Regions from separate parts of the Shewanella rhizosphaerae genome, predicted to be linked through region 2. Evidence: predicted binding sites of a transcription regulator. Region 2 holds the regulator's gene; each other region holds the start of a gene.
The links. The regulator sigma-54, encoded in region 2, starts transcription at its own class of promoters, with help from an activator protein. The targets are predictions, from matches to a motif close to GTTGGCACGNNNNTNGNNT.
Positions count from the first base shown of each region.

Region 1: a site for sigma-54 is predicted at 5,027-5,045, ahead of K0I63_RS00170 (DUF4097 family beta strand repeat-containing protein). Genes of this name have one in related genera too.
Region 3: a site for sigma-54 is predicted at 4,157-4,175, ahead of fliE (flagellar hook-basal body complex protein FliE). Genes of this name have one in related genera too.

Region 1 covers NZ_CP080420.1:34,751-45,008, reverse strand. The annotation lists gene K0I63_RS00190 (S9 family peptidase) at 1-1,907, shown strand, start outside; gene K0I63_RS00185 (GIY-YIG nuclease family protein) at 1,822-2,202, shown strand; gene K0I63_RS00180 (phosphatase PAP2 family protein) at 2,365-3,183, shown strand; gene K0I63_RS00175 (phosphatase PAP2 family protein) at 3,276-4,097, shown strand; gene K0I63_RS00170 (DUF4097 family beta strand repeat-containing protein) at 4,187-4,957, opposite strand; gene K0I63_RS00165 (class I SAM-dependent methyltransferase) at 5,173-5,964, shown strand; gene K0I63_RS00160 (M14 family metallopeptidase) at 6,025-7,866, opposite strand; gene K0I63_RS00155 (efflux RND transporter permease subunit) at 8,090-10,258, opposite strand, start outside.
Region 2 covers NZ_CP080420.1:3,944,695-3,954,952, forward strand. The annotation lists gene K0I63_RS17065 (calcium/sodium antiporter) at 28-987, shown strand; gene K0I63_RS17070 (KpsF/GutQ family sugar-phosphate isomerase) at 1,021-1,998, shown strand; gene kdsC (3-deoxy-manno-octulosonate-8-phosphatase KdsC) at 2,000-2,551, shown strand; gene lptC (LPS export ABC transporter periplasmic protein LptC) at 2,548-3,105, shown strand; gene lptA (lipopolysaccharide transport periplasmic protein LptA) at 3,092-3,637, shown strand; gene lptB (LPS export ABC transporter ATP-binding protein) at 3,634-4,365, shown strand; gene K0I63_RS17095 (RNA polymerase factor sigma-54) at 4,500-5,987, shown strand; gene hpf (ribosome hibernation promoting factor) at 6,018-6,305, shown strand; gene ptsN (PTS IIA-like nitrogen regulatory protein PtsN) at 6,308-6,751, shown strand; gene rapZ (RNase adapter RapZ) at 6,748-7,596, shown strand; gene K0I63_RS17115 (HPr family phosphocarrier protein) at 7,589-7,864, shown strand; gene mgtE (magnesium transporter) at 7,965-9,332, shown strand; gene K0I63_RS17125 (response regulator transcription factor) at 9,437-10,120, shown strand; gene K0I63_RS17130 (sensor histidine kinase) at 10,132-10,258, shown strand, end outside.
Region 3 covers NZ_CP080420.1:1,528,321-1,538,578, reverse strand. The annotation lists gene fliH (flagellar assembly protein FliH) at 1-979, opposite strand, end outside; gene fliG (flagellar motor switch protein FliG) at 979-2,022, opposite strand; gene fliF (flagellar basal-body MS-ring/collar protein FliF) at 2,015-3,712, opposite strand; gene fliE (flagellar hook-basal body complex protein FliE) at 3,771-4,103, opposite strand; gene K0I63_RS06845 (sigma-54-dependent transcriptional regulator) at 4,300-5,643, opposite strand; gene K0I63_RS06840 (sensor histidine kinase) at 5,636-6,658, opposite strand; gene K0I63_RS06835 (sigma-54 dependent transcriptional regulator) at 6,880-8,313, opposite strand; gene fliS (flagellar export chaperone FliS) at 8,581-8,991, opposite strand; gene K0I63_RS06825 (hypothetical protein) at 8,998-9,318, opposite strand; gene fliD (flagellar filament capping protein FliD) at 9,346-10,258, opposite strand, start outside.

The DNA.
Region 1 (10,258 bases), 670 kb from region 2:
AGGCCTGTTTTGTCCCCTTCGAGTCACTGCAGCAGACGTTGTTTCAGGAGCTTATCGGCCGAGTCGACAAGGATGAGTCGAGCGTCCCCTATCGCTGGCACCAACATTGGTACTACAAGCGCTATCAGGGAGAGCAGGAGTACCCGCTGTTTGGCCGCAAACGCGAGCTGGAGGGTGAGGAGCAGCTACTGCTCGATGCCAACGCGCGCGCCCAGGGTAAGGAATTTTACAGTCTGGGCGGGCTGAGCGTTAGCCCAGACGAGACGCTGCTGGCCATCAGCGAAGATACCCTAAGTCGGCGCCTCTATCGCATCAGCATCAAGCGCCTGGACACGGGTGAATGGCTCAGCGACAGCCTTAGCGACACGGATGGCGAGATCGTCTGGGCCAAGGATAACCAACACATCTTCTATATTGCCAAGGATCCTCAAACCCTACTGGGCAATCGCGTCTATTGCCACCGCTTGGGTGATCCCCAGGCCAATGACCGCCTGGTGTATCAGGAGGCGGACGACAGCTTCTACCTGTCGATCAGCAAGAGCCTGGATGAATCGCGCATCCTGCTCACCCACGAGAGTACGCTCACCAGCGAGGTGTCCATCTTAGATGCCAACCAACCAGAGGCATGCTTTAAGCCACTGCTTCCGCGGGAGCCGGGACACGAATACTCGGTGGCTAAACGCGGTGAGGAGTATTACATACTCACCAACTGGCAGGCGGTAAACTTTCGTCTGATGAAGGCCACAGAGTCGAGCTTCGCCGATAAGCATAGCTGGCAGGAGGTCATCCCCGCAGATGAGTCGCGCCGCCTGGAGGATCTGCTGGTGTTAAAAGACTATCTTGTGGTGCAGTATCGCCAGCAGGGGCTGAGTCAGATCCGCATCCAGCCCCTCAACGACGCCCCGGAATATGAACTCGATTTCGACGATGCCGCCTACGTGGTGGGTCTTGATGTTAACCCGGTTCAGGATAGCCATCATCTGCGCATCTACTATGCCAGCCCATCGACGCCCGAATCCATCTACTTGGTGGATCTCACCCAGGCCAGCCCGAGACGCCTGCTGAAACAGGAGCGAGTACTCGGCGGCTTCGATAGCCAACACTACCAGACAGAGCGGCTCTTCATCGACGCCAGAGACGGCGCCAAGGTGCCCGTGACCCTGGTGTATCGCAAGGACAAGTTCCGCCAGGACGGCAGTAACCCCTTGTATCAATATGGCTATGGCGCCTACGGCTACACCATAGAACCTGACTTCGACAGCGCCATCCTCAGCCTGTTGGATCGCGGCGTCGTCTACGCCGTCGCCCACGTGCGGGGTGGCGAGATGTTGGGGCGCCCTTGGTACGACGCCGGCCGCCTGATGCACAAACAGAACAGTTTCAACGACTTTATCGACGTCACCCTAGCCCTGGTGGAGCTAGGCTACTGCGACCGGGATAAGGTGGTTGCCAGTGGCGGCAGCGCAGGTGGCCTCCTGATGGGCGCGGTGATCAATCAGGCGCCGCAACATTATCTGGCCGTGGCGGCCCACGTGCCCTTCGTCGATATCGTCACCACCATGCTCGACGAGTCGCTGCCCCTGACCACCAACGAGTATGATGAGTGGGGTAACCCGAATCAGGCCGAGGCTTATCAATACATGCTGAGCTATTCGCCCTACGACAACATCAGCCGTCAGGTCTACCCGCACCTGCTGGTCACCACAGGCCTGCACGACTCTCAGGTGCAATACTTCGAGCCCGCCAAGTGGGTGGCGAAACTCAGAGAATATAAACAAGACGAGCACCTGTTGCTGTTTCATATCGACATGGAGGCGGGTCATGGCGGCAAGAGCGGCCGTTATCGCCACTTTGAGGACACGGCCGAAGAGTACGCCTTCTTCCTCGGCCTGCTGGGGCTCGCCTAAGATGACCCAGGAGAAGTTAGCTAGCACCACCTGGAGCCTCTACATGATCCGCTGCGCCAACGGTCACCTCTATACTGGGATCACCACAGATATCGACCGCCGCTTCAAGGAACATAGCGACAATGGCCCCAAGACGGCCAAATACCTCAGGGGCAAGGGGCCACTGACCTTGGTCTATCGCGAGCGGATCGGCAGCCGCTCGGATGCCCTGAAGCGGGAGATCGCCGTGAAAAGGCTCACAAAAACGCAAAAAGTCGCCCTAATACACTTTGATGCAAATGGCAAATGCCCCTAAAAATTACAGGGGAAAGCAGCCGTAAATCATATGCTAAGGCCAGAACAAACCAGACCGGCCCGGCTCAACAAGATGTAAACCACAGATTTACCTCAGGTTAAACGTCTTTACTTACCCATAACAAACCACTATCTTAGGCGGGCGCGTTTATGTGGAAAGACTATGAATTTACAACAACAAGCAAAGGCAATGGGAATGCCTGCGCAAGACAAGTACCAGGGACGCGGCTTTATTGGATTACTCTTGTTTCTGCTCTGTCTGCACCTCTTGGTGTTGAACTCGGCAGTCAATCTATCCCTATTTCGATTCTTTAACGGCATTGCGGCCTACGCCCCAGCCGATCTCCTCCTGCTGATCACAGACTTAGGCGATGGCATCACCCTCGGGGTGATCACTCTCTGCTGTCTGGTGAAACGGCCGGAGCTTCTGCTCAGGGTCGTCATCGCCAGCGTGCTGTCGCTGATCTTGGTGCCCTTGCTGAAGCAGACCTTCGATGCGCCTCGTCCGGCAGTAATATTAGAGACACTGAATATCGTCGGTGAGATCCGCCTGAAACACAGTTTTCCTTCGGGCCATACCGCCACCGCCTTCCTGTTTGCCGGCACCCTCTTCTTCGCCTATCGGCAGACCCAGGTTAAATGCCTGGCAATCGCTTTCGCCAGCCTGGTGGGACTGTCTCGCATCATCGTCGGCGCGCACTGGCCAGAGGACGTGATAATGGGTGCCTTCGTCGGACTCTTCTGCGCCTATGCGGCGGCCCATTGCCCCCTGGTCAAGCTCACCCAGTTCCACAAGGCGCTCATCTTGGCCTTCCTTTGGTGTGTGTTGGTGGTGAGCGAGCTGGATAAGAGTTTCGACAAAGATCATGTCTGGCCGATCCTCATGCTCAGATGGGGCCTAATTGCCACGGCCGCCCTGTTGATCTGGCGCGAATATGGCGCCATGCACAGGGTAAGACGTTGGCTGGCGTTTCAAGGTTAACTGCCCAAAAGGCGTAAGACTTTCACCAACATTCACGCTTTCTTCACACTTAGGTGCCTACACTGGAGGCTCCTAAGATGAAGAGGTGCGCCATGTTCAGACTGACCCAGGCTCAGACCACCAGAGAAACCGCCCTGACGATGACCACAGATCGCAGCCGCTACGGCGCCCTGATCCTGCTGGTCAGCATGCTGGCGCTGCTCTGCCTGAATCAAAATCTCAACCTGAGCCTCTTTCGCGCCATCAACGGCCTCTCGCCTAGCCTGCCACAGTGGCTACAGCTGGGGATAACCGATCTCGGCCACGGCAGCACCCTAGGCACTATCGTACTCATCTGTCTGCTGCGTCGCCCCGAGCTGATGCCGCGGGTACTGACCGCCAGCCTGCTGTCGATGATCTTGGTCCCGCTGCTAAAACAGTATTTCGATGCCCCCAGACCGGCGGCAACCCTGGATTTTCTCTATATCGTCGGCGAGACACGTCTGCACCACAGCTTTCCCTCTGGCCATAGCACCAGTGCCTTCCTGTTCGCCGGCACCTTGCTGATGGTGATGCAGGATAAGAAGAGTAAATGGGCCCTGTTGATGGGGGCGGCCATGGTGGCACTGTCACGCATCCTGGTCGGCGCCCATTGGCCGGTAGACACGCTGGCGGGCGCCCTGTTGGGGCTTAGCTGCGCCTATGTCGCCTCCTATGTTCCCCTGGTGCGTCTGTCGCCAAGGCACTGGAAAATCCTGGTGAGCATCTTGCTGCTAACGCTGGTGGTGTGCCAGTACAAGGAGACCTCTTCCCAGATGGCCTGGCAGATCATAGGCCTTCGTTGGGGACTCCTGCTGCTGGCCGGCGTGCTGGTGCTTCGCCAATACCTACAGTCTCGCCAGCCGCTCGTCCCGCGTAAGTGGGTCAGAGCCTAAGCCTTTTAGAGTCTTAATGGGGTGGGCATCGGCTAATCCCTAGGTTCGTGTGACCCCGAGATTAGCCTCTGCGCCGGGAAGTCCTGGCCTTAGTCTATGCTGACCTGGCCCTGAATATTGTCGAAGCTAAGGCTACCTGAGCCCGCGTCTATGATGTGAAGCCCCTGAGTGTCCACCACACGGATGCCGCCAGAGCCATCGTCTATGGTGACCTTACCCTGAACGCCTCTAACCTCTATGGCACCCGAGCCGTCGTCTATCTCCACATCTCCTTGTACCGAGGCTATGGTCAGGCTGCCTGAGCCATCCTTAACCTGGATATCGCCCGCCACATTGGTGAGGGTAATGCTGCCCGAGCCGTCATCTATGATGAGCTTTTGGCCGCCATCTATCTCGATAGCACCCGAGCCGTCTTCGATCTCCATATCCGCCTGCACGCCGCGAATGACAATGCTGCCTGAGCCGTCATGGATATCCAGTTTGATTCCAGCTGGCACCTTCACCAACAGATCTATGTAGGGCGACTTACCGTTTGAGAAGCTGGCGCGGTGAAAGGCATCGAAGTTGGCGACCAGCTTGGCCTTGTTGCCGCTGCGGGTGAGTGTCAGTTCGGGCTCGGCGCCATCAAAACCATAAATGTCGGCATCCAGGGTGATCTTCTCAACCGAGGCGTCGCCCACTATCTTCAGGCTACCGGCGCCGGTATCGGCAACCAGTGTCTCCAGCGACTGAGCATCCAGCGTCAGCTGCGTCTGCTTGTGATAGTCGAAATCGTCCCTTCCCGCACTGTTCACATTTACTATGCAACCAGTGAGGCCAAATACCAGTACCGTCGCTATAGTCATTACACGAGCCAACATAAACACCTTCCTTAATCTCTGTTAAAGTCATTTGAACCGCCTCGATGGGGCGGCTTAGATAGCCCAACTAAGCAGATAACATGCCAACAAGTTATCTAATTGTTTTTGCTATGTTATTATCTTGCTTAACCGATTTTTGGATGGTGATGCCACCACCCGATTCGTAGGATTAGTTACTATTTAGTGAAATACTTCATCAACTTATGAGACGCGCAGTGGATTATCTGACCCTAAATCGAACGGCCTGGAATCACAGGACCCTAGAACACCTGGACTCCAGCTTCTACGATGTGGATGGCTTTCTCGCCGGCAACAGCTCGCTGCAGGAGATAGAGCTAACAGACCTTGAGGTAAAGGGAAAAAGCCTACTGCACCTGCAATGCCATTTCGGCCTGGACACCCTCTCCCTGGCTCGCCTGGGCGCCGAGGTTACTGGCGTGGATCTCTCCGACACCGCCATCCATCATGCCAGGCGACTGGCCGAGGCCTGCGGCCTTAAGGCCGACTTTATCTGCAGCGATCTCTATCAGGCGGGCGCGCAGCTGCAGCAGCAATTCGATATGGTCTACACCTCCTATGGCGCCCTCTGCTGGCTGCCAGATTTAATCCCTTGGGCAGAGTTGATTTATGAATCGCTGCTGCCCGGTGGTGAGTTTTATATGGTGGAGTTTCATCCCGTGCAGGCAATGATGGAGGGTTACAGTTATTTTGCCCAGCAAGAGCCCGATGTCGAGGAGGAAGGCACCTATACGGAAAACGCCAGTGACACCAAACACACCATGGTGACCTGGCCCCACTCCCTGGCCGATGTGATAGGGGCGCTCATCCAAGCCGGACTCAAGATCGATGCGATTCAGGAGTATCCCTTCAGCCCCTATGATGCCTTCGATAATCTGGTGACGGGCGAGAGCCTTGGGCTCTCAAGTGACAGGCCCAGGTATTATCAGCTACATCAGGGCAAGCCGATCCCCATGGTCTACAGCCTGTCGGCCCGTAAACCTGAGTAATCCTTCAACTAGGGATGAATAAACCGACATAAAAAAAGCAGGCCTGGCCTGCTTTTTTGTTTAGTCTCTGAGCACGGGATAGACCCTGTACTGCTTATCAAAATAGGGGCTACGCTCGTAGAACCAGCGCAGTCTCGCCTCGGCATCCTTGGCAAATTCAGGATCCTTGAGCGCCGCCTCAAACTCGGCCGCCAGGGACGCGTCCTCCTTGAGCATCTTGACCGCCAGCGGCTCTACCGCGTAGTGCTCGATATATTCGGTGCGGGTAAAGACAGGATTGAAGAAGCCCCACTGCAGCAGCGAGTCGGGTGACTGTGGCTCCAGCAAGAGGATAGCCAGATCGCCGAGGGGTTGCTGTGTGCAGATCTTCACCGTGCCCGCCGGCAGCGCCACCTTAGCCTTATGGCTCGACACAGGAGCGGATACCCGCTGGCGTCCCTCGTAATCCTTGGCGTCGAACACTGGCTCTCCGAATCGATATTGCGTCAGGGTCAAGGTCTTAGGCTGCTCCAGACGCGTCATGCGTATGCCATGAATGCTCAGACGCTCGATCACCTCCTGCCACTGAGGCGGAATATAGTAAGCCTTGGGACGATTCACCTTAATGTCTGCGCGTGTCTTACCTATCACGGGAAGGTTCTGGTACAGCTTAGGCTCGCCGGTCCAGCGCACGACCGTCTCGCCGCTGATGGGGCTCTGCTCCAGGCGATAGTCTATCCCCTTGAAGTCCCATCCCTTAGGCTGGTTCTCCGACTGCCAGGTCAGTGTGATGCGGTCGCTGTAGCGATAACTGTCCTGCTTGATGGCGCTGCGCAGCGCCGTGCCCTGCTCGCCCAGCACCTCCAGGGTCGAGGCCAGCATCACATAGGTGCCAAGCACCCTCTGCTTGAAGGGCTTGAGGCTGTGGTTCTCGATCAATATTGTTGGCAGATGGCGGGCATCGCCATAACCGTTAGAGTAGCGTGGGCTGGCGTTCCACAGGGAGAGCCCCTGGCTCAAGTCGCGATTATCGATGGCAAATACCAAGGGGCCGGGCACATGTCCCTGGGCGCTGAGCGCCTGCTCGATTTTGGGACGATACTTGTCGTTAAGCCAGCGATAGCTGGCGGGACTCAGCCCCTGGGCCAGGTTATAGCCGAAGGTGACATCATACTGATAATCTATGCCGTCGGTGACATGCACGTCGATATAGAGATCCGGCTGCCAGCGATTAATCGCCGCCAACATGTGCTGCATCTCCAGGGTATCGGCCTTGGCATAGTCGCGATTAAGGTTGAGATTATTGGCCGTGGTGCGCCACCCCATCTCCACCGGGCCCCTCTGATTGACCCTGTTGAACTGGCCGCTGCGCTCGTGGGCATCGACACTGAAGATGGGCACGAAGAGGAGGTTCGCACCGGTTAACAGCGCCTGCTTGTCTCCCATCACCATGTCGCGCAGCAACATCTTGCCCGCATCCTTGCCATCTATCTCGCCCGAGTGGATACCCGCCTGTACCAAGAGCGTTGGCTTGCCGTTGGCCTGCAATGCATCCGGCGTCGCCGCGCCCTCCTGGCTCGCCACTATCATCCAGATATCTCGCCCCTGAGGACTCTTACCCAAGGAAACCTTGCGGAGCTTGTCGCAGGTGGCGAGCAGCTTATCCAGCCAGGCGAAGGTGTCGTCATAGCTGGGGCTGGACTTGAGACCGCCCTGCTCGAAGGGCGTCGCCCAAGGGTCATCGGCAGCGCGCAGCAAGGCTTCGCTGGCGCCGTGCCAGGTGATGCTCGGCGGCAAGATGGCATCATTGATATAAGTCTTATTTAACGAGATTTGGGCCGGTTGAGGGCCGCTGGTCTCCGCCATGGCGGATGCGCCGAAGGCGGCGAGACAGAGGAGCGTAGCGCGAGAATATAGGGACATCTTAAGTTACCTAACGGCTTATTATTAGCCGATTATCTTTCAATAAATAGCCAGCAAGTGCAATACGTTAAGGACTTATTTGCACAGAATAACTATGCGGCACAACAGGTGCCTTGAGCAAAACCCATTTAGATTGAACAAAAATTAAACCTGAACGGCCAACAGCCCCTAAGGCAATAAAAAGCCCGGTCAATACCGGGCTTTTTGACGAAATGGCTAATGCCTATTCTTGTGGTGTCGAATCGGCAGCCTGAGTTGCGGCGCCCTTCTTCTCGCGCTTGCTGAAGATACGCTCGACGATCACGAAGAAGATAGGGATAAAGAAGATCCCCAGGAAGGTCGAACTCATCATGCCGCCCAATACGCCGGTACCGATTGCATTCTGGCTACCCGAGCCAACGCCCGAGCTGATGGCCAGGGGTACAACACCCAGACCGAAGGCCAACGAGGTCATCAAGATAGGACGCAGACGCACACGCACCGCGTGCAGGGTCGCTTCCACCAGACCCGCGCCCTTCTCGTAGAACTCTTTGGCGAATTCGACGATCAGGATGGCGTTCTTGGTCGCCAGACCTACGGTAGTCAACAGACCCACCTGGAAGAACACGTCGTTAGGCAGGCCACGACCATTCATCGCCAGCAAGGCACCGATGATCCCCAATGGCACTACCAAGATCACCGCGAACGGCACAGACCAGCTCTCATACAGGGCCGCCAATACCAGGAAGACCACCATGATAGACAGGGCATAAAGCGCCGGCGCCTGGTTACCCGAGAGACGTTCCTCGTATGACAGGCCGTTCCACTCGACGCCGAATCCTGGCGGTAACTTGGCTACCATGGCCTCGATGTCGGCCATGGCCGCACCCGTACTATAACCTTGTGCCGTACCGCCCTGGATGTTCATCGCAGGCAGACCGTTGAAACGCTCTAGACGCGGCGAACCATATTCCCAGGTACCTGTGGCAAAGGCCGAGAAAGGCACCATCTCACCCTGGCTGTTACGTACATACCAGGTATCGAGGTCTTCCGGCTGCATACGGTACTGGGCATCGCCCTGTACGTAGACCTTCTTCACACGACCACGGTCGATGAAGTCGTTCACATAGCTACCACCCCAGGCAGTCCCCAGCACGCTGTTAACCGCGTCGATATCGATACTCAGGGCGCGAAGCTTGGCGTGGTCGATATGGATGCGATACATAGGCGCATCTTCCTGACCGTTTGGACGCACACCCACCAGATTAGGATTCTGCGACGCCATGCCCAGCAGCATGTTACGGGCCTCGAGCAGCTTCTCATGGCCTTGGCCATTTCTGTCTTGCAGATAGAAATCGAAACCGTTTGCCGTACCCAGCTCGATCACCGCAGGCGGTACGAAGGCAAACACGAAGGCTTCCTTCATCTGCATGAACATGCCCATGGCACGTCCGGCGACCGACTTAACGTCTTGACCCGGACCGGTACGCTCAGACCAGTCTTTCATGCCAACGAAGGCCAGACCCATGTTTTGACCACTACCGGCGAAGCTGAAGCCTGATACGCTAAATACCGACTTGACGCTGTCGCCCGTCTCGTTGAGATAGAAGTCGGAGATCTTGCTCATCACCTTCTTGGTCGTCTCTTGGGTCGAGTTGGTCGGCAGAATAGCCTGAGTAAACAAGATACCCTGGTCTTCGTCCGGTAAGAAGGCGGTCGGCATGCGCATGAAGATCCAACCCACGGCAACCGTCAGGGCCACGTAGATCAACATGACGCGACCGGCGCGCTTGATCATCGCCGCCACGCCAGCCTCGTAACGCGAGGTCATCTTGTCGAAGGTGCGGTTAAACCAACCGAAGAAACCCGTCTCGACCGCATGGTGGCCCTTGGCAATCGGCTTCAGCATGGTGGCACACAGGGCCGGCGTCAGGATGATCGCCACCAGCACAGAAAGCGCCATCGCCGATACGATAGTCACGGAGAACTGACGATAGATCACACCGGTCGAACCCGACATGAATGCCATAGGCACGAATACCGCCGACAGGGTCAGACCGATACCCACCAGGGCGCCGGTGATCTGATCCATCGACTTCTTAGTGGCCTCTATCGGGCTCAAGCCGTCTTCGGACATCACACGCTCGACGTTCTCTACCACCACGATGGCGTCATCCACCAGCAGACCGATGGCCAATACCATGGCGAACATGGTCAGGGTGTTGATCGAGAAGCCGGTAGCCGACAGGATGGCGAAGGTCCCCAGCAGTACCACAGGTACCGCGATGGTCGGGATCAGGGTCGCACGGAAGTTCTGCAGGAAGAGATACATGATCACGAATACCAGTACCACGGCTTCCAGCAGGGTATGCACTACGCCCTCGATCGATTTCTCAACGAAGGGGGTGGTGTC
Region 2 (10,258 bases):
GCAGACTCTTAAACAAAAAGATTTTCAATGCTATTTAATATTTTCTTACTGATTGCTGGTTTGGGTGCCCTTGTCTGGAGTGCCGACAAATTTGTCTTCGGCGCCGCGGCATTCGCCCGTAATCTCGGCCTGCCGCCCATGTTAATTGGCCTCACCATAGTCGCCATGGGCAGCTCGGCCCCGGAAATGTTTGTGGCAGCCACCGCCTCCCTCGAAGGCATGACAGACACGGCCATAGGGAATGTGCTTGGCTCCAACGTCGCCAACATCACGCTGATCCTGGGAATCACCGCCCTGTTAGGCGCAATCTCGGTAAGCTCACAGACACTCAAGCGGGAAATCCCTATGATGCTAGGCGCTACGGCGCTGGCGGGCTATTTCCTTCACGATGGTCAGCTGACCCGCGTCGAGGGCTTGGTGCTGATGGCACTCTTCTTCGCCCTCATGGGGTATCTGATCTGGCATGCGATCGTCAACAAGGAGAAAGATCCCCTGATCGACGAGGCCGAGAGCGAGGTGCCTAAAGATGTGCCTACGCCTAAGGCGATCCTCTGGCTGGTGATAGGCCTAGTGCTGCTGCCCCTGTCTGCCGACTGGATGGTGCAGGGCGCCGTGGGTATCGCCAAGGCCTTCCATATGTCAGACTTAGTCATAGGCCTGACCATTATCGCCGTCGGAACCAGCCTGCCTGAACTGGCGGCCTGTGTGGCCGGCGTGCTGAAGAAAGAGGACGACCTTGCCATAGGTAACGTGGTCGGCTCGAACCTGTTTAACATTCTTGCGGTATTGGCGCTGCCCGCCCTTATCGCCCCAGGCGCGGTAGATGCCGCCGCCAGCAGTCGCGACTTTTACATGGTGATGGCAACCAGCGTTGCCCTGGCCATACTGATTTTATTAACCGGCAAGGCCCGCCAACTACGCCCCTGGCATGGCGGTGTGTTATTAGCGACTTTTATCGCGTACCAAGTCACGCTTTTCCTATCCTAATAACGTTTAGGCCGACAAAATAGAGAGAACAAGATGGTAGATGCAGATCAATTACGTCAATGGGGACGCAAGGTTATCGATACCGAGCGCAACGCGCTGGACAACCTGTATCAATATGTCGACTCGAGTGAATTTGCCAAGGCCTGCCAATTGATCCTCGCCTGCACCGGCAAGGTGATCGTGATGGGCATGGGCAAATCCGGCCACATAGGTAACAAGATCTCGGCCACCCTGGCCAGCACAGGCACCCCAGCCTTCTTCGTCCACCCCGGCGAGGCCAGCCATGGCGACCTGGGCGTGCTGAGCGAGAACGATATCGTACTCGCCATCTCCAACTCGGGCGAGGCCAGCGAAATTTTAACCCTGATGCCAGTGATCAAGCGTATGGGGCTGCCTGTCATCGCGGTGACGGGCAAGCCTGAGTCCAACATGGCCAAGCATTCGGTCGTTCATCTGTGTATCGAGGTACCGGAAGAGGCCTGCCCGCTCGGACTGGCGCCGACCTCGAGCACCACGGCGACGCTCGTCATGGGCGACGCCCTGGCGGTAGCCCTGCTGCAAGCCAGAGGCTTCACTAAAGATGATTTTGCCCTCTCCCACCCCGGCGGTAGCCTGGGACGCAAGCTGCTGCTCAAGGTGAGCGACGTGATGCACAAAGGTGATGACTTGCCTCTGGTGGCCGAAGATATCTGTATCACAGAGGCCCTGTATGAGATCTCCAAGAAGGGGCTGGGCATGACAGGCGTAGTCAACAGCCAGGGCCTGCTGGTCGGCATCTTCACCGACGGCGACCTGCGCCGGGTGATAGACGCCGAGATCAACCTGCGCAAGACCTCCATCTCAGAGGTGATGACCCATGGCTGCGTCACCGTCAGCGAAGGCATCTTAGCCGCTCAGGCCCTCAAGGTGATGGACGAGAAAGAGATCAACGGCCTGATCGTCACCGACGAGCAGCAGAAGCCAATTGGCGCACTCAACATGCTGGACATGGTCAAGGCGGGGGTGATCTAACATGGCACATCAAGGTTTCTACGGCCCGATAACCGACGCGGTCTGGCAAAAAGCCAAACAGATCAAACTCTTGATCTGCGACGTCGACGGTGTATTCTCCGACGGTCTGGTCTATATGAGCAACTCGGGCGACGAACTCAAGACTTTTCATACCCGCGACGGCTACGGCGTACGCTCGCTTCTGACCAGCGATATTCCGGTGGCCATCATCACCGGGCGTAAGTCGCAGATAGTGGAAGATCGCATGACGGCCCTGGGTATCACCCACATCTACCAGGGGGTCGACAACAAACTCGAGCCTTATCAGGAGCTGCTTAACCTCTATAAGGTGACGCCTGAGGAAGTTGCCTATATCGGCGATGACATGGTGGATCTGCCCGTGATGGAGAAGGTAGGCCTGTCTGTCTGCGTGGCCGACGGTCATCCCTATGTGCGCCAACACGCCGACATGGTTACCCATATCAAGGGCGGCCACGGCGCGCTGCGTGAACTGACGGATCTCATCCTGCTCAGCCAGGATAAGTTTGCCTCGGCCCACGGAATGAGCATATGAACAGAGTCACGCTGGCGATCATCGCCTTCTTCGGCACAGCACTGATCCTCTATTGGCAGGTTCAGTCGAAAAAGGGCAGCGAAGAGTTGGCCCTGGATAATGTCGATCGTCCCGACTACATAGTTCGGGATCTCAAGAGCGTGCAATACAATGATGAGGGTGGCATCAACAGCCGGGTATCGGCCAGTCACATGGAGCACTACGCCGAGCGCAACCAGACCTACTTTACCCAGCCCATCTATCTGGTCTATCCCGACAACGGCGATGCCCAGTGGCGCCTGAGATCCACCAAGGGCACATTGGACAAAAATAGCGGACGGGTCACCCTGGAAAATAATGTTATCATTGATGCCATTAGCCCAGAGGAACCGATTCAGACCATAGAGACCACCTATCTGGAGCTGGATCTCAATACTATGATTATGACATCCGACAGAAGCATTCGGATCACAGGGCGTGATTTCCTCATCACGGGGGAAGGCCTATATGCCGATCTCAACGCCCAAAATATAAAACTGACGAGTCAGGTAGAAGGAACATATGAAACTAAATAGCCTTATTCTTGCAGGCCTGCTGCCCCTGGTCAGTATTGGCGCCCATGCCAAGGTAAACGACCTGCTGCAAGAGGTTAAGATCTCTGCCGCCAGCCAGGAAGCCGACATTAAGAACAACCAGATCATCTTCCACGGTCCGGTCGAGGTCACCCAAGGCTCAATCAAGATATTGGCCAGTGAACTACGCGCCTTCAGCAAAGAGAAGAACAGCGGCAAGATACTGATCGCCACCGGCAACCCGGCCACTTACTCTCAGGTGATGGAAGATGGCCGTCCCGCCTCGGCCAGCGCCAAGGAGATACGTTACGAGCTTTCCAGCCGCACCCTGACACTGATCGGCGACGCCACCCTGGAACAGGAAGGCAGCCAGGTCACGGGTTCGCAGATCCGCTACAACATAGAGCAGCAACAGCTGATCGCCGAGAGCACAGGCAAAGACAGAGTGATCACCATCATTCAGCCTGAAAACTATCAGGAACAGATCCAGCCAGAGCAGAAGCCCGAGAAGAAACCAGAACAGGAAAAACAATGACAGACCTGATCTTGAAGGCGGAGAACCTCGCCAAGAGCTATAAGAGTCGTGCCGTTGTCCAAGACGTGAGCCTCACGGTCAAGACCGGGCAGATCGTCGGCCTGCTGGGGCCAAACGGCGCCGGCAAGACCACCACCTTTTACATGGTCGTCGGCCTGGTACAGAGCGACAAGGGCCGCATCTTTATCGACGATGACGACCTGACGCTAGACCCCATGCACCTGCGCGCCCGCAAAGGCATAGGCTACCTGCCCCAGGAAGCCAGCATCTTCCGTAAGCTCTCGGTGCGAGACAACATCATGGCCGTGCTCCAGACCCGCAGCGATCTTAATAACGATGGCCGCGAAGAGGAGCTGGAACACCTGCTGGAAGAGTTTCACATCACCCATATCCGTGACAGCCACGGCATGGCGCTCTCGGGCGGTGAACGTCGCCGGGTGGAGATCGCCAGGGCGCTTGCTGCCAACCCTAAGTTTATACTTCTCGACGAGCCGTTCGCCGGGGTCGATCCCATCTCGGTTATCGACATCAAGAAGATCATCGAACAGCTCAAGAATCGCGGCCTGGGGGTGTTGATCACCGACCACAACGTGCGCGAAACATTAGACGTCTGCGAGAAAGCCTATATCGTCAGCCATGGTAATCTGATCGCCGAGGGCACACCCGCCGAAATCTTAGACAACCAGCAAGTACGAGCAGTGTACTTAGGTGAACAATTCAAGCTATAGTTAATCTTATAATGGGGCCACAGAGGAAAAACCACGCGTTAATTGTGGCCTTAGGCACTATCCGATATATTTGTCCGGCACATATAGCCAGAGCTTTCTCATTTTATAATTAGAAACAAGGGAATAGCAGTACGATGAAAGCGTCACTTCAGCTCAAAATGGGTCAGCATCTCACCATGACGCCCCAGCTACAACAGGCCATACGTCTGTTGCAGTTGTCGTCATTAGAGTTGCAGCAGGAGATCCAGCAGGCATTAGAATCCAACCCGCTACTGGAGTTGGATGAAGAGCAGGAGAGCGCCAGCATCGAGCTGCAAGACGATAGCGTCGGCGACAGCTTCGACAACAAGTACGACGACAAGATAGAGCTGGATTCGAGCCAGGATAACTCAGGGGTCGAGACCTCTGATGCCCTGACTCAAGACTCTATGCCAGACGAGCTGCCGGTGGATACCACCTGGGATGAGGTCTACACCGCCTCGCCAAACTCAAGCTCGGGCGCCATGCGCGACGACGACATGCCTTTTCAGGGCGAGACCAGCGAAGGTCTTTACGAACACCTGGAATGGCAGAAGAACCTGACCCCTTTTTCCGATAACGATCTGGCCATCGCCACCGCCATCATCGATGCCATCGACGAGCGCGGTTACCTGACCCAGACCTGTGAAGATATTCTCGAGGCCATGGGCGACCCTGAGATCGAACTCGACGAGGTCGAGGCGGTACTCAAGCGAGTACAACACTTCGACCCTATTGGCGTGGCGGCCCGTGATCTCAGCGAATGTCTGACCATTCAGCTAGCCCAATACAGCGACGATACCCCGCACATCGCCAACGCCCGCATGCTGATCAAGGAGCACCTGGATCTCATCGCCGGACGCGACTTCCGTCTGCTGATGCGCAAAACCAAGCTCAAGGAAAATGAGCTGAGGGATGCCATCGCCCTTATTCAGACCCTGAATCCCCGTCCCGGTCTCGCCATCACCGCCAGCCGCGATGAATACGTGATCCCGGATGTGACCGTCACCAAGAAGAAGGGACGCTGGGTAGTCGAGCTCAACCCTGACAGCATGCCCAAGATCAACGTCAACCAGCAGTATGCCGCCATGGCCCGCAGCACTAAGAGTCAGGCGGATGGCCAGTTTATTCGCGGCCACCTGCAGGAAGCTAAATGGTTCCTCAAGAGCCTTGAGAGTCGCAACGAGACCCTGCTCAAGGTGACCAACTGTATCGTCGACTTCCAGCAAGGTTTCTTCGAATTTGGCGAAGAGGCGATGAAGCCCATGGTACTGAACGACATCGCCGAGGCGGTGGAGATGCATGAATCCACCATCTCACGTGTGACCACGCAAAAATATATGCATACCCCGAGAGGGATCTTCGAGCTTAAATACTTCTTCTCCAGTCACGTCGGTACCGACGATGGCGGAGAGTGCTCTTCAACAGCAATACGTGCCTTCATTAAGAAGCTGGTTGCTGCGGAAAACCAGAAAAAGCCATTGAGCGACAGCAAGATGGCTCAACTCTTGGCCGAACAGGGGATTAAGGTGGCTAGACGCACCATTGCCAAGTATCGCGAGGCAATGCTTATACCTCCCTCAAATCAGCGCAAGAGCTTATAAAACAAACCTGGAAACTGGAGGACTATCTTTATGCAAATAAACCTGACTGGGCACCATATCGAGATCACCCAATCTCTACGAAGCTACATCGAAGAGAAATTCACAAAGCTTGAACGTCATTTCGATCAGATCAATAATGTGCACGTTGTATTAAATGTCGAAAAGTTGCAACAGAAGGTTGAGGCAAAGTTACATCTCCGTGGCGGAGAAGTGTTCGCAACATCCGAACATGCGGACATGTATGCCGCGATAGACTCCCTGATTGACAAACTCGATCGTCAGGTCATTAAACACAAAGAGAAGCTTACTAAACATTAACGATGGAACTGAGTACCATCCTGCGGCCGGAGTGCACCACCTGCGCCACTCCGGGCAGTAAGAAAAAGGTACTGGAGCTTATCAGCGACTTAGCCGCTGTCCAGTACCCCACCCTCTCCTCTCAAGAAATATTTGAAAGCCTTCTGGCTCGAGAGAAAATGGGCAGCACAGGTATAGGCAATGGTATCGCGATTCCTCACGGACGGCTGACTAACATAGATCAACCCGTGGCCGTACTGGTGAAATGTGCTGAACCAATCGCATTCGATGCCATTGACAATCAGCCCGTCGATATCCTTTTTGCGTTATTGGTGCCCGCAGATCAATGCGAGCAACATCTTAGCACCCTGGCCGCTATGGCCGAGAAGCTCAATGATAAGGCGATCATGAAGCAGCTAAGAAAGACCCAAGATGAATCCGAACTCTATCAGGTGATCACCCAATGAAATTGGTTTTGGTATCCGGACGCTCAGGATCGGGAAAATCCGTCGCACTCAGGGTCCTAGAAGATCTAGGCTACTACTGTGTCGACAATCTGCCCTTGCAGATGATGGAGTCCCTGCTTGAGCAGCTCAAGGGACGCAGCGATCTCGTGGCCATCAGCGTCGATGTGCGCAACATGCCCAGCGAAGAGATCCAGCTGGAAAAGCAGCTGGCCAAGCTCCCCAAAGATACCGAAATCTTAAGCTTCTTCCTGAACTCCAGCGACAATGTGCTGCTCAAGCGCTATAGCGAGACCCGCAGACTACATCCGCTGTCACGCTCTAAGGTCTCCCTCAAGGAGGCTATTCAGCTCGAGGGCAAGCTGCTCGACCCCATAGCCAAACTCGTGGATCACTATATCGACACCTCTAACCTCAACATCTATGAGTTGAGCGACAAGGTGCGCGAGATCCTGCTGGGCACGGTCGACAAGGAGCTAGTGATCAACTTCGAGTCCTTCGGCTTTAAATATGGCATGCCGACCGAAGCCGACTTCATGTTCGACGTGCGCTTCCTGCCCAATCCCCACTGGGAACCTGAGCTAAGGCCTCTGACCGGCCTGGATGAGCCAGTACAGCAGTTTCTGAGCCAGCAACCCCTGGTCAACAAGTTCATCTGGCAGATCGAAAACCTGCTGGAAACCTGGTTGCCTCATCTGGAGCGCAACAACCGCAGCTACCTCACCATAGCCATCGGCTGCACCGGCGGCCAGCACAGATCTGTCTATGTGACCGACCAGCTCGCCAAGCTGTTCAACAAGGGCAAGCATAAGGTTCAGGCGCGCCACAGAGAGCTAAAGCATGACTAAGTTGGCTCGCGAGCTGACCATCTGCAACAAGTTGGGCCTGCACGCCAGAGCGGCGACCAAGCTGGCGGTGCTCGCTGCCAAGTTCGATGCCGAGGTCACTCTGATCCAGGGCGATAAACAGGCCTCCGCCGCCAGCGTACTCGGCCTCCTGATGCTCGAAACCGGCATGGGTAAAACCATCACCATCACCAGCGAAGGCAAAGATGCCCAGGCGGCCCTGGATGCCATCAGCGCCCTTATTGACGCCAAATTCGATGAGGCCGTATAATCGGCTCGCTTTGCGGTGCCCGCTTAATTTCGTCCTATACTTATCATAGACTTACAAGCCTACCACCCAAGCCGTTCAATCAACTGCCAAAGGAGGAGCTATGCCGATCGAAGTGTTAGATAGTGAAACCACAGATCAACGCCTTAATCAGCTCACTCAAGCCTTAGGCAGCGGCATGTTTGTCCATGTGCGCAGCATGCTGCACGACATGGCCGCCTCAGATATCGCCTTCATCCTGGAATCTTCGCCGCCGCGCACCCGTCAGGTGCTCTGGCAGCTGATCGATCAGCAGCACACGGGGGAGATCCTCGACGAGCTGGGCGAAGAGCTCAAAGATACTCTGATCACCCAGATGAGCCCAGAGCGCGTCGCCAAGGCGGCCGAAGGCATGGACACTGACGATCTGGCCTACATACTGCGTAGCCTGCCCGACAGCGTCTTCAATCAGGTGTTGCAGTCGATGACGGCGCAAGACAGGGCCAGGGTAGAGCAAGCCCTCTCCTACCCGGAAGACACCGCCGGCAGTATCATGAACACGGACACGGTAACCGTACGCCCCGATGTCACCATAGATGTGATCTTGCGTTACCTGAGGATCCGCGGCGAGCTACCCGACGCCACAGATACCCTCTATGTGGTGGATAAACGCGACAGCTTGCTAGGCGGCGTGCGCATTACCGATCTGCTGACCTGCGACCCCAACGCCTCGGTGCGGGAGATCATGAACGACGATCTCGAAGGGATCCCCGTGGGCATGGATGACGGCGAAGTCGCCCAACTGTTCGAGCGTCACGACTGGGTCTCGGCCCCCGTGGTCGAAGAGGAGACCAACCGTCTGCTGGGGCGTATCACCATCGACGATATTGTCGACGTGATCCGTGAAGACGCCGAACACTCCATGATGGGGATGGCGGGGATGGACGACGACACAGATACCTTCGGCCCTGTGGTCAAGAGTACCCTGAGGCGCTCCCTCTGGCTGACCATCAACCTGTTTGCCGCCCTGCTGGCCGCCTCGGTCAGCAACATGTTCGAGAACACCCTGGAGCAGTTTGCTACCATCGCCATCTTGATGACCATAGTGCCCAGTATGGGTGGCGTCGCCGGCAACCAGACCCTGGCGCTGGTGATCCGCGGTATCGCCCTGGGGCAGATAGGCCAGAGTAACTCCCGCTGGCTGATCGGCAAGGAGCTGGCCATCGGCTTTCTCAACGGCCTGCTCTGGTCCATGCTGGTGTTTGCCGCCGTCTGGCTGTGGAAGGGCGACATCGCTCTGGGCGGACTGATCGGCGGCGCCATGCTGATCAACATGACGGTGGCCGGTCTGGCCGGCGCCTGTATCCCATTGCTGCTGAAGAAGTTTAACGTCGATCCCGCACTGGCCGGTGGCATGGTGCTGACCACAGTTACTGATGTGATCGGCCTGTTCGCCTTCCTCGGCCTGGCGACCCTGTTCCTGCTAAATTGATCAGTAAGCGCATCCCAAAGCCCAATCGGATGCGCTTGAATTTCAATGTTATCGACATCTTTTTCACGCTAGGATAGGTAGAGTCATCCGGCCAGAGAACTGTCATGCAAAATACTCAAATACTCATCATAGAAGATAATGCCGATGTCGCCGGTGTCCTGGGGGACTATCTCGAATCCCAAGGAGCTCAGGTAGATTATGCCAGCAATGGCGAGCTCGGCCTGCGCCTCGCCACCGAAGGACACTTCGACGCCATAGTACTGGATCTCATGCTGCCCAAGATGGACGGCTACGCCGTGGCCAAGGCCCTACGTCAGCAAGGCTCCAGCGTACCAATCTTGATGCTGACGGCGCTGGACGACAAACAGGATCTGCTGCAAGGCTTTCATAGTGGCGCCGACGACTATCTGACTAAGCCCTTCGATCTCGATGAGCTGCACGTGCGACTGCTGGCGCTGATCAAGCGTCAGCTCGGGCGCGTCGCCCAGGGTTGCCAGCAGTGCGGGCCGCTCACCCTCAACATCGCCGAGCATACCGCCTATCGCGATGGCAAGAAGCTACAGCTGACGCCAAGCTGCTATCAGATCCTCCACCTGCTGATCTCCCGTGCCCCTAACGTGGTGAAGCGAGAGGAGATAGTGCAGCACCTGTGGGGGGAAGAACCGCCCAACAGCGACATCTTGCGCAGTCACATGTACCAGTTGAGAAATCAGGTGGATAAACCCTTCGACACCCCCATCATACTCACCGTGCCTAAGATAGGCTTCCGGTTAGACGTGAATCAATAGAGGCCCTACTGGTGCAAAAAACCGCCAAGAGTCTGACTCGCAAGCTAAGTTTCTACTTCGGGGGGATCGCCCTCTTGGTGGCCGCCATCCTCTATCTGCTGAGTATCGTTATCCTCTACTGGGTCGAAGATGAGCTCA
Region 3 (10,258 bases), 2.2 Mb from region 2:
CTTCTGGTGCAATCTGTTCGCTCGGCGCGACTTGTGATGCGTCAACTACTTGCGTTTGTTGCGGATCGCTTGTCTGGCTATCTGTTTCGAGGCCCGCTTGCGCAGCGTCGCCGTCTAGGTCTTGGTTTTGGTTTTGGTTTTGGTTTTGATGCTCGGGGACCTTCTCCATGGCGGCGAGCTGTTGTAGCCTTTGCTGCTCGAGGCGCTGCTCACTGGCGATAAGCTTATCGAACACTGCCTTGATGCGATGCTCCAGCCCCATATCCACCCGGCTACGGCTGTTGCTTACGATACACTCGCCGCGGCTCAAGGTCGGGTCTGCCTCTAACTCCCAATGATTTTTTGTTAGCTGCGCGCTTTCATAGAGTCGCTCGACGATAGCGAGATCCTCCGGATGCAGACGCAGGTGCGCCCCCTGCTCTTTCAGCGGTAGGGCGTCGACCCCTTGACGCAGGGCGGCGAGAATATGTTCGGGATGTGTCTTAAGCTCATGGCCGATCACCGCCTTGGCCAGGGTCATGCTGAGTTGAACCAGGGCTTGTTCTATTTCGGTGTCGAGTAGGGAAAGCGGCATCGATAGCTGCTGCATCAGGGCTTCAAATTTCGCAATCGTCTGCTTGGCCTCGGCGAGGCCGGCCTCCATACCCTGAGCCTGGCCTTGACGATAGCCCTCTTCGTGGCCCTGCTCAAGGCCTTTCAGTCGCCCCTCTTCCAAGCCCTTGGCCATGCCGGCTTCCTGGCCCTGAGCGAAGCCTTCGGCCTCGGCCTCGGCGCGGATCGACTCGATCTCCTCCAGGGTGGGGGGCATCACCGGCTCATCGACCGCCTTAGCCGCCTTTTGCGGGGCGATGCGGCCGAACATGTTCTCCTTGGGCTCATGCACCACAGGAGTTACATCGGGCAGCTGCCAATGGCTAAAATCGGCTTGTGTGTGTACGCCTTGGCCCTCTTGGGGCTTCTTGTCGCCAGACATGGTCATTAGAGGAACTCTTCTCCGCCGCTACCACCAAGTATGATCTCACCGGCATCACTTAAGCGACGAGCAATAGAGAGGATCTCCTTCTGAGCCACTTCCACTTCGCTGATCCGTATTGGACCCATGGCCTCGAGATCGTCTTTAAGCAGCTCGGCGGCACGCTTGGACATGTTGCCGAGGATCTTCTCTTTGAGTTGATCGTCTGCCCCCTTGAGGGCCTTCATCAACACATCCTGCTGCACTTCACGCAGCAAGGTCTGAATACCCATGTCGTCGACATCTGCCAGGTTTTCGAAGACAAACATCAGATCTTGGATCTGCTGCGCCATCTCTTCGTCGGTCTCGCGCAACGTCTCCATCAGCTGGCTTTCGACGCCAGTATCCAGGTAGTTCATGATGTTGGCCGCCGCCTTCAGGCCGCCCATTTTCGCCGCCTGCGCGCCGCCCTGACCGGCAAACTGTTTCTCCATGATGTCGTTTAGCTCTTGCAGCGCCGCCGGTTGCACCTCTTCGAGGTTGGCGATACGCATCATCAAATCGAGACGGGTATTTTCCGGTGCCTGGGCAAAAATCTCGGCGGCCTGATCCGGCTCAAGATAGGAGAGCACAATCGTCTGGATCTGCGGGTGTTCGTTCTGAATGATGGTGGCCACCTGACGGGCGTCCATCCACTTGAGTGATTCTAGGCCCTTGGCACCACCGCCCATGATGATCTGCTCGATAAGATTACCCGCCTTATCTTCACCCAAGGCGGCGGTAAGGGCATTACGCACGAACTCTTCGCTGTTAAAGCCGATGGAGGAGTATTTCTGTACCTCCTCCAGAAACAGCTTATGTACACCTATCACCTTGTTTTGGCCGAAGTCTTTCATGGCCGCCATGGCCATACCCACCTTCTGCACCTGCTTAGGCTCGAGGTGTTTTAGGATTGAGGCGGCGTCGGCTTCGCTAAGGCTGAGTAGCAGGATGGCTGTCTTCTCGATACCGGTCAGATCTTTGGTATTGAACTCACCGTTAGCTGTGTCGATCTCTTTGTCTTTACTCATTTTCTTGTAACCATCCCTTGACGACTTGCGTAGACAACTCAGGCTCGTTGGCCACCAATGCACGTATGGCCTTTATCATATCATCGTCTTTATGCAGATCCGGTATCAAAATTGACCCATCGTCGGCATAGCTGTATTCCGCATCGGGACGATTGAGCATGCCAAGGGTATCGGCGGCATACTGATCCTCAATCTCCGCTAACTCGTCACCCAAAGATGGCGCATCTGGCATCTTCTGACCATCTGGGTAGATAAGGCGCTTGAGCATAGGGCGCACCACGAACAGAATAAGCACCAGGATGATTAGACCGCCCATCACCAGCTTGATGGCTCGCCAGAACCAAGGTTCCTCGTAGATGGCCAGTGCCGGCGCCTCTTCTACCAGTTGATCCATGAAGGGAACGGTGACCACCTCTATCATGTCGCCACGTTGGGTATTGAAACCTACGGCCCCTTCTAGCAGGCGGCGTATGTTGCTCAGCTCCTGCTCGGTGCGGGCAACGCGGGTCACCTGACCATCTTCACCGGCTGGCCCCGTCTTGAAATCGACCGCCACCGACACGCTAACCCGTCTGACCACCCCCACCTGCTGGCGGGTATGGCTGATGGTAGTGTCTAGCTCATAATTGCGGGTTGCCTCCTTGTGGCTAGAACCCGGCAGGGTCTGCTCCTGAGCACTAGTGCCGGTAGCCTGCTGAGGAATATTGGCTTCCATCGGTGGCTGGTTGCTCAGCGCGCCGGCGATGCCGCCAGTGCTGGCACCGGTAGAGTTATTCTCAACCGTCATCTCGCTGCGCACCGCCGGCAGATCCGGGTTATAACGCTTGGCAGTCTGCTCGACCGAGGTAAAGTCCATGTTCACGTCGACCTGGGCGGTAAAGTTCTCCGGTCCCAGAATCGGCATCAGAATCGATTCAATCTTGCTGCGGTATTCGGCTTCTTTCTGCTGCACCAGCTCAAGCTCGCGTCTGGCTCTAGCCGAACCTGCAGTTTGACTGCCTGAGTTTAGCAGGCGACCGTTAGCATCGGTGACGGTAACCCGAGTCGGCTCGAGACCGTGCACCGCCGAGGCAACGATATCTACGATGGAATCGACCTCCTCCTGACCCAGACCGCCACGGCGGGTATTAACCACCACGGTTGCACTTGGCTTGGAGCGATTACGGGCAAACACGTTCTCTTTAGGAATGGCCAGGATCACCTTGGCGCGGCTGACGCTCTTTAACTCTTCGATGGTGCGCGCCAGGTTTTGCTCCTGACTGTTTTTCAGTCTGGCGGCCTCCATGCGCTGGCTCACGCCAAAGCCGCTGTCTTTAGAGAGGTAATCGTCACGACTCGGCGAGTTATCGATACCGGCGCGGCTCAGCATCATCTTAACGTCTTGGTACTGATCTTCGGGCACCTTGAGCACATCGACATCGATCTGATAGTTGACCTTGTTCTTGTCCAGCACATCCAGGACCTGCACCATCTCCTGGGTATCCATCTTACCCAGAGGGCGGTATTCGGGCTCTTGGGCCCACAACATGACGAAGACGGCCAACGCCAGACAGATAGCCAGCGCCAGGATCATGGTGATCTGCCTGAGCATGTCGACACCGCCAAACATTCCGCCGCTTGGCTTATGTTCTTCTTGTACGCCGCCTGCCAACATGTCCTGCGTTGTGCCAGCGCCAGTTCCGACTACCATATCTGTGCTCACGATAAATACCTGCCGTTATCTTTCTTAATCTTTAGGGAGTCCATGCCTAGACAGGCATACTCATGATCTCTTTGTAGGCTTCCACCAGCTTGTTGCGCACCTGAACGGTGGCCTCGAATGCCACGCTGGCCTTCTCTCTGGCGATCACGGTATCTGACAGTGTCACCCGGGTGTCGCCCATATCCAGACGTGTCTGCAGCGAAGATGAGGTGGCCTGCAGCGCATTGACATTGCCCACGGCTTCAGACAAGAGGCTGCCAAAATCGCTACCACTGGTGTTCGCCACCTGCTGAGTGATATTAGGTGTTGTCCCATTAGGCTTGATTTCGCCCGTGAGTGTCTGCATCTCTTGCAGTAATGAATTGGCACCTATCTGCATCTTGGCCTCCGCTATCGTCGTGAAATTGACGAAATCTATTCTTATTCAGACCAATGCAATATGTTTGCCAAAAATAGAAAAAGCCGACAAACCCAGATTGGGTGTCGGCTTCGAAACGTTCAAATGGGCCGTAGAGACGCTAAAGCGGCGGTTTGCTTCCTTCACTAACGCATGTCGGCCAAAACGGCTACGCCTATCAGGCAGGGATCTGAATACCCATGTCGCGCATACGCGCCATCTTATATCTCAGGGTGCGGGCGCTGATCCCCAGCTTTTCGGCCACCTGCTTGCGACTGCCGTTACACTGATTAAGGGTCTCTAGGATGATCACATGCTCCTGTGCCTTAAGCTCATCCCCCAGCCCCTCGGGCTCGGCGCTCTTCTCACTCTCAAAGGTGGGCTCCAGCATCACATCCTGAGTATCGATAACGATATCCTTGGCGCAGATGGTGTCGCCTGTCTGTAAGATCAGGGCGCGCTGAACCACGTTATCCAGCTCTCGCACGTTACCCGGCCACCTGTGTCCCAATAGACGCCTGCTTGCCTGATCGTCTAGGCTTGGCGCCACGGCTAAACCGGCTGCCTTGGCATGACGCAACACCAGGTGCCTCGCCAGCGGCAAGATATCCGCCGGGCGTTGATGCAGCGCCGGCCAGGTCAGTGGAAACACATTGATACGGTAATAGAGATCTTCCCTAAAATCGCCTTTGGTCGCCATCGCCTTAAGGTCACGGTTAGAGGTCGCCAGCACGCGCACATCGAGTTTGATCGTCTTACGGCCGCCGAGTCGCTCGACTTCCCGTTCCTGCAATACCCTGAGTAGCTTGGCCTGCAGCCCGAGATCCATCTCGGAGATCTCATCGAGCAGCAAGGTGCCGCCCTGGGCCTGTTCAAACTTACCGGGACAGGCCTGATAGGCCCCGGTAAAGGCCCCCTTCTCGTAGCCAAACAGTGTGGCTTCGAGCATGTTTTCAGGAATTGCCGCGCAGTTGATTGCCACAAATGGCTCGCTGGCACGCTGGCTGTGTTGATGAATATAGCGGGCAAGCACCTCTTTACCCGAACCACTCGGCCCCATGATCATCACAGAGGCATCGGATTGGGCCACCTTCTGAGCCAGCGCCAAGAGTGCCAGGCTACGCTCGTCGGCCACCACAGGTTGATCTTCGATAAGCTTAGGTTTGAGATAACGAGACACCTGGTTGAGCAACACCTCAGGGGCGAAGGGTTTCGCCAGATAGTCCACCGCGCCGAGTTTAATGGCACTTACCGCACTGTCTATGGTGGCAAAAGCCGTCATCAATAAGATGGGCACCTGGGAATTATGCTGCTGAAGATAGTTCACCAGCCCGAGACCGCCTATCCCCTCCATCTGCACGTCGCTGATCACCATATCGAATTCCTGGCTCTTGAGCGCGACGATGGCCGCCTCGGCCGATTCCACATCGACACATTCATACTGCGCCAGCAACAAGGTATCGACCAAGGCTTCGCGCAGCGCCGCATCATCTTCAACGAGTAATATCTTGGCTTCAGCCATGGCTTACCTCCAGCCCAGAATCGGCCGAAACAGCCGGCAGGTTAAACGAGGCGCGACATCCCTTTCCCGCGATACAATTGAGTTGCAAGCGGCCCTGATGATTTGCCACAACCGTCTGCACGACCGCTAAGCCCAGACCTGTGCCTTGGGCCTTAGTGGTGAAGAAGGGCTCTAACACCTTCTCCTGCATGTTCGCATCTAGCCCCTTACCGTTGTCGACCACCTCGAAGGCGACAATTCCCGCCTCATCTTGGGCATTAAGCCAGATCTGACTGGCCCCGGCCTCGATACTGTTCATCACCAGATTGTTGATCGCCGAGCTGAGCGCCGCCGGATTAGCCTTAAAGCGCAAGTGAGTGTCTAGCTTAAGATGCAGCTGGCAGCCCTTACGCTCGGCGATAGGCTCGCAGTTGGCCATCACGCTAGTCATCACCTGCTGCATGTCGCAAACTTCGGTCAATTCCTGCTGACGCCCCTTGGCCATCAGCAACATGTCATCCACCTGTTGCGACAGTTCGTTGAGCCTGTCGATAAGCTTGCCCTGAAAACGCTCCCGAGAGGCTTGAGTCAGCTTAGGACTCCCCAGATTTGCGGCGTAGAGTAAGGCTGCCGACAAAGGTGTACGCACTTGATGGGCCAGGCTGGCTACCATCTTACCTAAGGCGGATAGGCGTTGCAGATGCGAGAGATTCTTCTGCAGCAGACGGGTTTCGGTCAAGTCGGTCAAGACGATCAGCTGACCAGGCTCGGGGGTTAGCGGCGTGATCGCCAGCTTCACCCGACGACCGTTCTTCAACGAGACCTCGTGACCGTCGTCATCTTGGGGCGAAAAGGCACGGTTAATCACCTGTAACCAGCGCATGCCAGCCAGGGGCTGCCCCAGCAATTGCACGGCAACCGGATTGGCATCTGTCACCACACCATCACCATTGAGGATCACCACGCCCGATGGCATGGCCTGGAGTATATGTTCCATGCGGCTGGAGATGGCATCGTTTGCCACCTCCCCCCCCATGACTTGGGAAGGAGCCAGTGTTACCTGCGCCTGCGCTGTATATGCCACCTTTGGATTCGCGGCCATAACCACTCCGTCAATAATTTGCTGCTAAACAGGCCGATGCAGGTAACATGCCAATTAAAAAACTAACAAAAAGTCAGAATTAACAGAGAATTATGAGTCAGATACGACAAAGGCCCAGAAATGGGCCCTTGTTTATTGAGTGCGGCGAGCAGGAGTTAATCTTTGCTCATGCCATACTTGCGCATCTTCTCAACCAGTGTGGTACGGCGGATGCCAAGCATTTCTGCGGCGCGTGCCACCACATTATCTTGTTGATCCAGTGCCTGGCGAATCATATCGATCTCAAGCTCGGCCAACAGGTCCTTGAGATTCACCCCTTCTGGTGGCAGTTCACTGGGGAAACGGCTCTCGGGAATATCGACCGCTACCTCATCGCTGAAGATAGAGGCCAACGCATCGCGTTCCAGCTCCTCTTCACTGACCTGCACCTGATATTCAGGCACATCGATATGGCGGTATTTAAGCGGCAGGTCATTAACGTCGACCAAGCCACCCGGATAGAGGATCGTCAGACGCTCGACCAGGTTAGAGAGTTCACGCACGTTACCCGACCAGCTATGCTCCTTGAGTGACTCAATCGCACGCTGGGTAAAACGCACCTTGCCACGCCCCTCGTTATAGACGCGGCTTACTAATTCTTGCAGCAAGAGTGGGATATCGTCTTTACGCTCGCAAAGGGCCGGCATCTCTACGGGAAACACATTGAGGCGATAGAAGAGATCTTCCCTAAACTCGCCATTGGCGATCATGGTTTCAAGCTCTCTGTGGGTCGCCGCGATGACACGCACATTGGTATGAATAGGCTTGCTGCCACCGACACGCTCGAAGACGCGCTCTTGCAATACACGCAGCAGTTTCACCTGCATCTGCAAAGGCATGTCGCCTATCTCATCGAGGAACAGGGTTCCCCCTTCGGCAAGTTCGAAACGTCCCTTACGGGCACTGATAGCACCAGTAAATGAGCCCTTCTCATGACCGAAAAGCTCACTCTCGAGTAGCTCTGGCGGGATGGCGCCACAGTTCACGGGGATGAAAGGTCCATCACGGCGATCAGAAATATAATGGATATTGCGCGCGACCACCTCTTTGCCGGTACCAGACTGGCCTAAGACCAAGACAGTAGCATCTGAGCCCGCGACCTGATTGATCAGGTGACGCACCTGGGCGATCCCTTCACTGCGGCCCACTAGGCTGCGAAACAGTTTTGTCTGGTTACCACTGGTAGGAATATCCGGACGCTTAGCCTGCACAAACACTTGGCAAAAATGCAGCAGCTCGGTCAACTGAGGATAATTTAACGGCTCTTCGATACACCCCAACACATTGCCTGCCGACACATCGCCATTAGAGCCCAACAGCAAGATTGGCTGCCAAGGCATAGAGGTGGCGATAGATTGCAACAGGGTCTTGTTTTGCGCCTCTTGTGCAATCACAAGTGCTCTATAGCGGGTATTCGACATTCGAGATTCGAGTTTATCGACGGCAAGCAACTCGACCTGCTCGCCAAGAAACTCAAAAACACAAGATAAGCGATTAATTCGCTCTGACTGATTACCGACAAGTAGAATTCGTTGATCTGTATGCATCATTTAAGAAGGCCGTAAAGCACTCAGTGTTATTCGCATTAATTATTAGTGTTAGTTGCTTCGAAAGCGAGATAATCGTTTTAATCCAGTTTTTCCAAAAAATGACTATCACACGGAATAGTGTATTATCAGCAGCACATTAGCAAGTATCAGATTCATTTTCTGACAAACTCATCTGATTTTAGAGCAAATTCTCAACGTATCAAGCATCAGGCGCCAATCGTTTGACGCCTGACAAAAAGTTGTTGTTCAGAAAGATAGTCGAGGCGATTAGATTGCCTCTGTGTGTGATGCTAAATGGTGTTCATTTTGGGGAATCGCGTCCCAGCCTTCCTTGATGGTTCGGATGATCTCGCTCACATCATCGATCGCCTTTACATCGTTATTCATGTTGGCCTCGGAGATCTTACGCAACATGAAATCATAGAGGTCGCTAAGATTACTGGCGATCTCGCCACCCGCTTCCATATTCAGGCTATTGTTAAGCCCTGTGATGATGCCGATTGCCTTGCCGATATAGATACCTTTATTTTCTATATCGTTGTTTTCTATTGCATAACGACTCTGGGCCAATCGTTGCAGCGCACCTTCAAACATCATTTGGATAATTCGGTGTGGCGAAGCGACTGAGATCTCGCTCTCTAATGACACCTTTCGATATGACTGCAGTGACTTTCTCATAAAAACCTACCTTTCTGCATCTATAGACTTATAAACATTAAGTTGGCGTTGACTCTTACGTCCGACATGCAGTAACTCCTGACGATGCTTTAACAGGCTTACCGCCTGCGTCGTAAAGCTACTGGTTAATTCCAGTTGAGCCTGCAATAGGGCTCTGTCTTCCTCTTTAGGTGAGGCGAGCACCTCGTCGAGCAAAAGTTGACGCTTCCCAACCAAGTCTAGCAAGTTCGATACCAACTCATCGGCGTCTTCCTGTTCGGCAGGTAACTGTTCCAGACGCCGCATAACTAAGGTAATTTGTTCGTTTAGCTTATCTAAAGGCTCCAATGCTCTTCCTTCTTACAGCACTCTCAACTAGGCTTTCTGAGATACGACGCCCGGTAGCGAGTTCAACCCATTAACGATACCGACAGATTGTTGATTCAGCTTGCCCACAACCAGATCCATCGCATTAAACTGCTTAAATAGACGGGATTCTAATTGCTCCATCTTCAAAGAAAATGCTTCGCGCTGCGCATCGAGTCGCTTCTTATCAGCGGTGTAGATATTATTACGAGAATCGATCAGGCCACCACTCTTAACGTAACCCTCAACTAAACTATCCAATCTGTTGGCCAAACCTGTGGTATCTGTTGCAAACAAACTCTCGATGCTACTCATATCGTCACTGATGGCTTTATCCAGCTTAGTGCTATTGACCGACAGTTTGCCGTAGCGATCCGCCTCTATGCCTATGTCATAGAGGGCGACCGACTGCCCACCACCAAGATCGACACGATTTGAAATCATATTACGCATCTGAGACTCGATTGAGCGTATCATCGAATCCCCTTGGAGTGCCGATGCCACTTCCTTTTCCGCATCATAGGAAGAGACCTTATCTATGGTGCTCATTAAGCTGTTATAGGCGTCGACGAAGCCCTGAACATTCTCTTTTACCGCATCTTCATCAAGTTCAATCTTAAGCACTGAGGTCTTATTTAGATCGGCGTCGGTGAGATTAAGGGTCACGCCGGCTATCGCATTTTTGATTTCGTTGGTTTGCGACTGTAGCTTCTGACCATCTATGTAGACGATTGACTCTTTGGCGGCCTGCACTTCGCTCAGATTTCCTACGCCAAACATGTCGCTAAGACCTGTACCAGACGTATCGGTTGCTGTTACGCTGATATTGTTATCCGGCCCTTCGGTATCTGAACTGATCACCAGACGGCTGCCACCATCGGTAGTGACTATCGTTGCGGTAACCCCGACATTGTCGTCGGCA